3 regions of the Peribacillus sp. V2I11 genome follow, and region 2 is predicted to be linked to each of the others. Evidence: riboswitches for the same ligand, from Rfam matches in the RefSeq annotation. Region 2 holds a riboswitch; each other region holds the start of a gene.

Region 1 (3,111 bases), 1.5 Mb from region 2:
GTTGAACCATGGCTTGTATTCCGGCTGGATTTTAGTGATGGCTTCTTCAGCTTCGCCGTCGGCACCGCCAAATTCCGTTCCTTGTTGGGTGATTAATGGTATGGTAGCAAGAATGACGACCAGGAAAAGCAGCAGTAAACTTTTTTTCATGTTAACGGGCCTCCTTAGATAAAACTCGCAGCAATTTCAATTCGCCTAGATTGTATTTTTTCAAGAAATTCATCACGACGACTGTCAATAACCCCTCACTGATTGCCAAGGGAATTTGGGTCAGGGCAAAAATCCCTGCAAATTTACTGAAAGAGGCCATGAATCCTCCTACCTCGGATGGAAAAGCAAGAGCAAGTTGAACGGAAGTTACCACATAGGTTCCCAAATCTCCAAAAGCAGCTGCCAAGAAAACGGCAAGAGAGAAAGACCACCCTAATTTAGTAGCGCCCTTGAAGACAAAGTAAGCAATGAAAGGTCCGCAAACCGCCATGGAAAATGCATTGGCCCCTAATGTCGTCAATCCTCCGTGAGCCAGTAAAACAGCCTGAAATAACAGAACGATGGAGCCAACGACACTCATGGCCAATGGTCCGAATAAAATGGAACCCAATCCAACTCCGGTAGGGTGTGAAGAACTTCCCGTAACGGAAGGAATCTTAAGGGCAGATAATATAAATACAAATGCGCCCGATAGGCCAAGTATCATTTTTGTTTCTGGGTTTTCCCTTACTTTGGACCTAATGGACCGGTAACCCAAGATTAAAAATGGAAGCGTCACGGCCCACCAGAATATAGCCCATTCAATGGGTAAAAAGCCCTCCATGATATGCATGGCCATTGCCCGTTTTGGGACAAAAAGCAGTAAAATGACAAAATAAAGAATTTTCCAATTGGTTCTTTTCATTCTTTTCTCCTTTCAACACTTTTAATTTTTCTGATCAATCTTTAGAAGAAAAGCGGCGCCCAACATAAAAAGCACTTCTCTCAAGGGAAAGAAGTGCGTAATGAACAGGAATTTTGCAGCATAAACCAACCATGGGCCTTTCTGCCTGATCCGCACACCCATCCTCGTAGGCTGAAACAGTTTCACGCTTCATGGCAGGTCTCCTGGCTTAGGTTCATTATCCCATTACATCCTTCCCATCTCATTTGACAGTGGATTAAAGTTAAAGTATTAGGACTTCCCTATACAGTGGCGGGACCGCTCCGGATTTTCACCGGCTTCCCTTTTAAGCTGAATTCCGTGGAATTCAACACCCTGAAACTTATGTAATTATTTTGAAAATTCTCGTATAGTGTACCATAAAGAAATAATTTCAGCTACACTATCTTTTTTTTTTTCGGGACGAAGTTTGTTGCGAGGGAAGGGTTGAAACTGGTTTTACACTATTAAACTTTTCTAAACAGTCGGAATAAACTATTGAATTTTGATAAAGTTGTTATATGATAGATAAAGTTAGTTAGAAATGTATAATAAAACCAAATATTTCATTTTAAAAGTGCTCTTATGTGAATAACCAAGGGATAATAGGGAAAACGGTGAAAACCCGATGCAGCCCCCGCTACTGTAAACGCTGATGAAATTGTCGATAGCCACTGGCATGATGCCGGGAAGGGACAAAGTAAAATGAAGCGTAAGCCAGGAAACCTGCTTTTAAAATTGCATGATACTTTTCGGAGGGAAAGGTAAAAGGACTATGACGATTTTGGGAGATTGGGCATGCTTGCCTGGGGCTCCTCATTCATATAGTTTTTTAAACCTTGACTCTTATGTTAAGGTTTTTTATTTTGCCTTTTCCCTGAATTCAGGAGGAAAAAGATGACTACTTGGAACTTGACGGGTACAAATACGCATCTGTTGATTTGTAATGGGAGCAGCTGCATGAAAAAGGGCGGGGAAGAAGTAACCCAAGCGATTCGCGATGAAATTACTTCCAAAGGACTGGATTTGAAAATCCATACAACCAGGACACGGTGTAACGGAAGATGTAAGGATGCCTGCGTTGTGATTGCCTATCCCCAAGGAAACTGGTATCGAGTGGAAACGCCTGATTTCGGTCGGCAGATTGTCAGCCATATTGATGATGGGGAGTTTGTTCCACGTATGATCTACCAATTCAATGATGGGGAAATGACACCTAATCCAGATTTTCCTGCTCATACGGGTATTTCGAAGAACAAAGCGTAAAAGGAGATGTCTTAATGAGTACAAACGGTAAATTATTCGTCGTGGGTTTTGGGCCAGGGAATTTTGAACACATTACCAAACGTGCTGTCGAAGCCCTTCAAGAAAGTGACTACATCATTGGTTATAAAACTTATGTTGAGCTCATTCAGGGACTGCTTACAGATCAAACGATTATTAGTACGGGGATGACTGAAGAGGTATCACGTGCACAGGAAGCGGTGAAACAAGCGGAGCTCGGAAAGAAAGTTGCGGTAATTTCCAGCGGAGATGCCGGAGTTTACGGGATGGCAGGGTTGGTTTATGAAGTATTGATTGAAAAAGGCTGGAAAGAAGAAACTGGTGTGGGCATTGAGGTCATTCCCGGCATTTCTGCAATCAACTCTTGTGCATCTTTACTTGGGGCACCAGTCATGCACGACTCGTGTACGATTAGCCTCAGTGATCATTTAACTCCTTGGGAACTGATCGCAAAGAGGGTTGAGGCAGCTGCAATGGCAGACTTTGTCATTGCACTTTATAATCCGCGCAGCGGCAGGCGGACCAGGCAGATTGTTGAAACTCAGAAAATTCTCCTTCGCTACCGTTCGCCAGATACACCTGTCGGGTTGGTGAAAAGTGCTTATCGCGATAGACAGGATATTGTCATAACCAATTTGAAAGATATGTTGAATCACGATATTGGAATGTTGACCACCGTCATTATTGGAAATTCATCCACCTTTTTATATGATGACAAAATCATCACACCAAGAGGCTATCAGAGGAAATATACTTTGAATTCGGATAAGCAAACATTGAAGCCGCATCAGCGCCTGCAAAAAGAAGCGGAACCGTGGGCATTAGATCAAGAAGCCTTTACCGAGTCTGCTGGAGGAGTTGGATTACTTACAAAAGCACCAGAAAAGAAGCCAGCTTCTTTTGAAATGGCAATG
Region 2 (3,111 bases):
TATCCGTCCGTTCGAATTCCCCGTGAACGAGAACATCCAAACCGATTTCTTCTTGGATTTCGATCCACCTGCCGATTTCTTCGTTAACGAATGTTTCATATTGCGAAGCGGTCCATTCTCCTCTTTTGAATTTCCCGCGTGCTTGTTTAACTTCAAATGTCTGCGGAAAGCTACCGATCGTAGTCGAAGGAAGAAAAGGCAATTTAAAAAATTCCTGTTGTTTTTGGTAACGCTCTTTAAATGGAAGCTGACGGCCGGCGGTCCTGATTTTAACCTTTTCGACATTGGATTGTACAATCCCATGATTCCGTGCATTTGAACTTGCTAACGTTTGAACCGTAAACTTATTAGCGTCGACTTTTTCGGCGATTGCTTCAAAGCCTTGATTATTCCCTTTGACCAAGAGTGTGATTTCCTCAAGTTTCTCATCAGCGAAAGCAAGGGCCTCTTTCACTTCTTTTGAAAGGGCGGTTTCATTACGAACGGTCACTGGGACATGAAGCAGGGAACAAGAGGGCTGAAGCCAAATTTGGTCTTCGGCTACCTTTTTCTTAAGATTCTCGATCAATTGGATTTTTTTCGATAAATCAGATAGCCAAATGTTTTTCCCGTCAATCACACCTGCAGCAAGCACTTTTTCCTTCGGGAAACCGAATGCTTCAAGATTACTTAGATTCCTCCCTTTATCATGTACAAAATCAAGACCGATTCCTTGAACTTGTAATTCGATGACTTCTTGGTAATGTTCCACGGCATCAAAGTATGTTTGTAGCATGATGTTTAGGTTTGGTGCTGCTTCATTCAGTTTTTCATAGAGGTAAGTAACAGTTTGCATATCATCTTTGGAAATGGATGAAACAAGAGAAGGTTCGTCCATTTGAACCCACTTCACGCCTTCTTGCTCCAACTCCCGCAGGATTTGCGTGTATAAAGGAAGCAGGCTCAGGAGGATGCCAGGGATTTCTTGTTTATTGAATCCTTTGGAAAGGGAGATGAAAGTATAAGGTCCGATCAACACGGGCTTCGTTTCAATCCCTAGCTTTTCCTTGGCTTCCCGATATGCTGCAAGTGGCTTATTTTCTGTTAAAGTCAGCTGTGACAGTTTTAATTCAGGGACAATATAGTGATAGTTTGTATTGAACCATTTCGTCATTTCGGAAGCGACTTCATCATTGTTTCCGCGAGCCATTGAATAATAAACGGAAAGGGGAACGCTTCCGGCTTCATAAGCTGAATAACGTTCAGGAACAAGACCGAACATGACGGACATATCCAGCATTTGATCATAGAAAGTGAAGTCGTTGACAGGAATGATATCAATGCCTCGATTCTTCTGTTTTTGTAAGTTGCCTAAACGGATGGCTTTTAGTTGTGCCGTAAATTCTGCTTCATCGATTTTACCGGACCAGTAAGCTTCCAATGTACGTTTCCATTCACGATCTTCCCCGATTCGAGGGTAACCCAAACTACTGCTTTTCAAAATTCCCATCCTCCTACATTCATTTGATTGAACAATAAAAAAAGCATCCCTAACCGTCAAAAGAGATAGTTAGAAATGCTTAAAATAAAGAGGCATGCAGAATGCCCCTTACAATTATAAGGTCCCTAACACCTCCCTATCTCCCGTAGGTTAAAACAGTGTTGTCGAAATAGGCAGGTCTCCTGACTTAGGGAATATCATTAGCGGCGGGCCTTCCCGATCCTTTGATCAGTGGCATATTGGATGGCGCTAACATTCCCATTACAGTGGCGGGACCGTGCCGGAATTACACCGGACTTCCCTTTTAATCCTAATGAAAATTAGGAACCTATTTCCACATATGAAAATTTTGCAAAACCTGCCTTGATAACTGTTTGCAGGTAAAAGATTTATAAAATAAAAACTATTATAAAAATTTAGACAATCGTAACATATCCGACCAAAAGGGTCAACATGGAAAAAAGATTCGGGAAAAGTAACCGTTAAGTGGAAGTGTGGGAATAAGGATGAGGTCTGTTCCTAAAAAAGAATATATTGTTTGGACAGGGAGTATGTATAGAGGGAGTGGCGTTTTGAAATGGGGCGTGGGGGATGACTTTCTACATCTTGATTGCAGGCATCATTTTTTGCATGGTGATGAGCATTCGTACGTTATTTCTTGTTGAGTCGGGAGGAAAGAAATTTTCTCTGGAGGATATGCTGTGGCTTGGCAATTTATATGCGACGATATTAGTTGGATTTGCACTGATTTATTTATTATACGAGCTTCAGAATCATTCGGTGATTCTTGATATGGGCAATCGATTGGATGGCACTTTCTATGAACAGTTGAAGACTTCTTTTTATTTTAGTGCGATGACGATGTTTTCTGTAGGGTATGGAGATATAGCCCCGATTGGCATGGGCAGGATGATAGCTACCATTCAGGCTTTCATTGGGTATACACTTCCGGCAGCTTTCGTGATTCGGACGGTGATCGATCTGGAGCAGAAAGATAGGAGGGATAAATGAAAGTTGTGTTTCTTTCGATTATTGGGTACTCTTACCATAATGAAAGAAATGGAGGGTTCAATATGACTGTTAAAATTGGAGAAAAAGCACCTGATTTCAAACTCCCTGCAAACAATGGTGAAATGGTGTCCCTATCGGATTTTAAGGGGAAAAATATTGTTTTATATTTTTATCCAAAAGACATGACGCCAGGTTGCACGACGGAGGCCTGTGATTTCCGGGACCATAATGAGCAATTCGAGGAATTGAACGCGGTCATCATTGGTATCAGCCCAGATCCAGTGGCACGTCATGAAAAATTCATCGAAAAACATGGATTGCCTTTTCTGCTGCTGGCTGACGAAAATCATGAAGCGGCTGAATCATTTGATGTTTGGCAATTGAAAAAGAACTTCGGCAAGGAGTATATGGGCATTGAACGTTCAACTTTCCTGATTGATAAGGCTGGTAAGGTAGTCAAAGAATGGCGTAAAGTAAAAGTCAAAGGCCACGTCGAAGAAGCGCTTGAAACGCTTCGCGACCTCGAAAAATAAGGGACAGGCAGATGAAGGATGAGCGAATAACGAAGCTTGCAGCCAGGCTGATTCATCATTCGATACAATTACAGCCAAAAGAGAGAA
Region 3 (3,111 bases), 440 kb from region 2:
CTCCTGTTATATAGATTTCCGGAGCAGGGCTAACTTCAAAGTATGTTTGTTCCTTTTCATCTAAAGTTTCCACTTTTTCTTCGACACTTGTAATTAGGGATTTGATATCTTTCACTAATTCATCCCCTTTTTTGGCAACACCCATCACTTTAGCAATCTGCCTGATATCACCGTATACATCATCGGAATTTGCCGCAGATTTAATAATGAACACAGGGATGCCAGCATCTTCGAGTAGTTTCAGTGTCGCTTCATCACCAATGGTATAAGCTATGATGGCATCAGGTTTCAAGGCAATGATTTTTTCTGCATTAATATTAACAGAGTCTGAAACATGTTCGATATTCTTTGCTTCCTCTGGGTAATTATCGAAGTCTGTCACGCCAACGACTTTATCACCCTGTTCAAGGGCAAATAAAATTTCCGTATTGCTTGGCTGAAGTGAAACGACTTTTTCGGGGTTTTCTTGAATTTCATTTTCTTTCCAGTATCATCCGTAACGGTATAGTCTTTGATTTCTTCGGCCTTTTCAGTATCTTTATTATACGTTGCGGCTTGATCATCGTTCACTCCGCATCCGGTAAGGAAAAGGGTAAGCATCAGCATGGAAATCCAACTGAATCGTAGGATTTTCTTCATTATTTATTCCTCCGTTTTCGTTTTCATGGGTTTGGTTGGGTATGATTTTCTTATAATGGGAATCTCCTCGATCCCCTGTTGCTTATTGACGTAGACTGCCATCACGAATAATACATTTGCAAGCAAGTGGGCGTAATCAAAAAGAATTCCTGGAATTCCCCTCTCCAGACTTAACTTGTGTAAAGCACGCACGGACTTTTTGGCTTCACTTCGGCAAGTATGCAAAGTACATGCTGCGGTTGAGCCTTGTGGGAAGGACGAATGTTTCGATTCGATCTTTCACAAGGCGACATACCGGTCGTAGATTGCACTTAAACGGTCGAGATCATCGCCGGTAATGGCTAATTTCCTGCGAACTGAACCATTTAAATGGTAAGCCATGGGCAACAGTTCCATTAAGTCACGGTACACTTCGGGGACATCCTCAGTAAGCGAGGCGGCCATGCCGATTTGTGTCGTCAATGAGTCTGTGCGGATTTCAAAATCGACGGTTGATACGGACTCACGCATGTATGGGTAGCATAAAAAACGAAAGTCTTTCTTTGCCATAACTCTTCCTCCTTTTACGTATTGGGTGAATGTCCTCCGTATTGCTTATCCCGGCAAAACAAATAGCCGACCAAGAGGTTTGGTCGGCTTCGGGCATCTATGTATCTGTAGTAGAAAAAAGATGGGAGAGCCGTACAATCTCCTATCTTCCGAAGAGCATAATACGATGAAGGAAGGCAGGTCTCCTGGCTTGTGCGTCATTTTACTCTAAGAACCTTCCCATTTGGGTTAAATGGACTGTAATCGGGGTCGATTACATCCTCAAATAGTGGTATGCATCTTATTTCATTAGCACTTACAGTTGCGGAAACAGCTTCGGTTTTAAACCGAATTCCCTATTAAGCTGACAAGGCAGCACCTTTTCTCTGCAAGGTTCATATTCACTTAGCAACAGTTTACCGTACCCTTTTCATTAAGCCGCATTAATATTTTTAGACAAATTCGTTTATGGTTTACCGAATATCTAGTAAACTTACAATGTAAGGTTTAATTGGAGCTTAATGTAAAATGCGTGATATAGAAAACATATGAAATAATAGTGATAATGTGAATCCGTGAATCTCGGGAGGTAGAGAATGATTTATAAGCAGGTCAATCAAAAACTGGAAATGGTTCTGGGTAATATCGAAAAGGTGATTATCGGAAAACGGGATATAGCAGAACTAAGCATCGTGGCACTCCTTTCCGGTGGACATGTCTTATTGGAGGATGTTCCTGGTGTGGGAAAGACAGTCATGGTAAGGGCACTGGCAAAATCAATAGGTGCAAGCTTTAAGCGAATTCAATTCACACCTGATTTACTTCCTTCTGATGTTACTGGTGTTTCGATCTTCAATCCTAAGGAACAAGAATTCATTTTTAGGCCAGGTCCGATAATGGGACATATTATTTTAGCTGATGAAATTAACCGAACCTCACCGAAAACTCAGTCTGCATTGCTTGAGGCCATGGAAGAGGCAAGTGTGACGATTGATGGTGTCACAAGAGGATTGGAGAAGCCCTTCTTCGTAATGGCGACACAAAACCCGATCGAGTACGAGGGAACATATCCGCTTCCGGAGGCTCAATTGGATAGATTCCTATTAAAAATGAAAATGGGTTATCCAGGTGTGGAAGAAGAGATAGAGGTTCTTCAAAGGGCTCAATACACGGCACCGCTTGAGGAGCTGGAATCCGTCATCACCTTGGATGAATTGATAGAATTACAGGCTGAGGTAAAAGCGGTGATAGTGGATGACACAATAAAACGATATATTGTTGAATTGGCGAATCAAACACGTACACATGAAGGGGTCTATTTAGGGGTAAGCCCGCGTGGGTCGATAGCATTGATGAAGGCAGCCCAAGCTTACGCGCTGATCCAGGGCAGGGACTATGTTCTGCCGGACGATGTTCAATATTTAGTTCCATTCGTATTTTCCCACCGGCTTATTTTGAAACCTGAAGCGAATTATGATGGCTTCGATGCTGGAATGGTGATACATGAAATTGTCGCGACAACACAAGTGCCTGTGAAGCGGGCTGTGACCTAATGCGCAAATTCATCCACATTTTAAGGGGAAATATGAGTGTGATCGGACTTGTATTACTCATGACCGTTTCCTTTTGCTATGCAATGTTTCAAGGCGGTTTTGTCAGTTGGTTCATTTTTTATTCATTTTTGCCGTTTTCAGTGTACGCTTCGATCCTGCTGTTTTATCCGCTGCATGATTTTACCGTTGAGAGAAAGGTCAATAAAAGGGAATGCCAGGCCGGCGAATCTGTTGAGATAGCATTGACGTTTACCCGTAAAAACCGGCTCCCCCTATTATTTATGGTGGTAGAGGAGGAATTGCCTCAGGAGATGGAAGATAGGGGATTCCAAAGGAAAATAATTATCTTTCCGGGATTCAAGCGTACCTTCAGCATGTCATATACCTTGGA

Evidence for each region. A riboswitch is a leader RNA that binds a small molecule or an ion and turns the genes downstream of it on or off. The one in region 2 is predicted to bind cobalamin.
Region 1: another riboswitch for cobalamin. It lies ahead of QFZ73_RS00015 ((2Fe-2S) ferredoxin domain-containing protein); the one in region 2 lies ahead of metE (5-methyltetrahydropteroyltriglutamate--homocysteine S-methyltransferase).
Region 3: another riboswitch for cobalamin. It lies ahead of QFZ73_RS28905 (hypothetical protein); the one in region 2 lies ahead of metE (5-methyltetrahydropteroyltriglutamate--homocysteine S-methyltransferase).

Annotation. Positions count from the first base shown of each region.
Region 1 covers NZ_JAUSYW010000001.1:1,140-4,250, reverse strand. The annotation lists gene QFZ73_RS00030 (energy-coupling factor ABC transporter substrate-binding protein) at 1-150, opposite strand, end outside; gene QFZ73_RS00025 (energy-coupling factor ABC transporter permease) at 152-895, opposite strand; gene QFZ73_RS00020 (hypothetical protein) at 930-1,088, opposite strand; cobalamin riboswitch at 1,072-1,267, opposite strand; cobalamin riboswitch at 1,472-1,661, shown strand; gene QFZ73_RS00015 ((2Fe-2S) ferredoxin domain-containing protein) at 1,811-2,179, shown strand; gene cobJ (precorrin-3B C(17)-methyltransferase) at 2,194-3,111, shown strand, end outside.
Region 2 covers NZ_JAUSYW010000001.1:1,492,179-1,495,289, reverse strand. The annotation lists gene metE (5-methyltetrahydropteroyltriglutamate--homocysteine S-methyltransferase) at 1-1,489, opposite strand, end outside; cobalamin riboswitch at 1,636-1,827, opposite strand; gene QFZ73_RS07265 (potassium channel family protein) at 2,072-2,491, shown strand; gene bcp (thioredoxin-dependent thiol peroxidase) at 2,554-3,024, shown strand; gene QFZ73_RS07255 (aminopeptidase) at 3,036-3,111, shown strand, end outside.
Region 3 covers NZ_JAUSYW010000001.1:1,927,318-1,930,428, reverse strand. The annotation lists partial or broken gene QFZ73_RS29145 (ABC transporter substrate-binding protein) at 1-639, opposite strand, end outside; partial or broken gene QFZ73_RS28905 (hypothetical protein) at 643-1,188, opposite strand; cobalamin riboswitch at 1,347-1,565, opposite strand; gene QFZ73_RS09205 (AAA family ATPase) at 1,764-2,720, shown strand; gene QFZ73_RS09200 (DUF58 domain-containing protein) at 2,759-3,111, shown strand, end outside.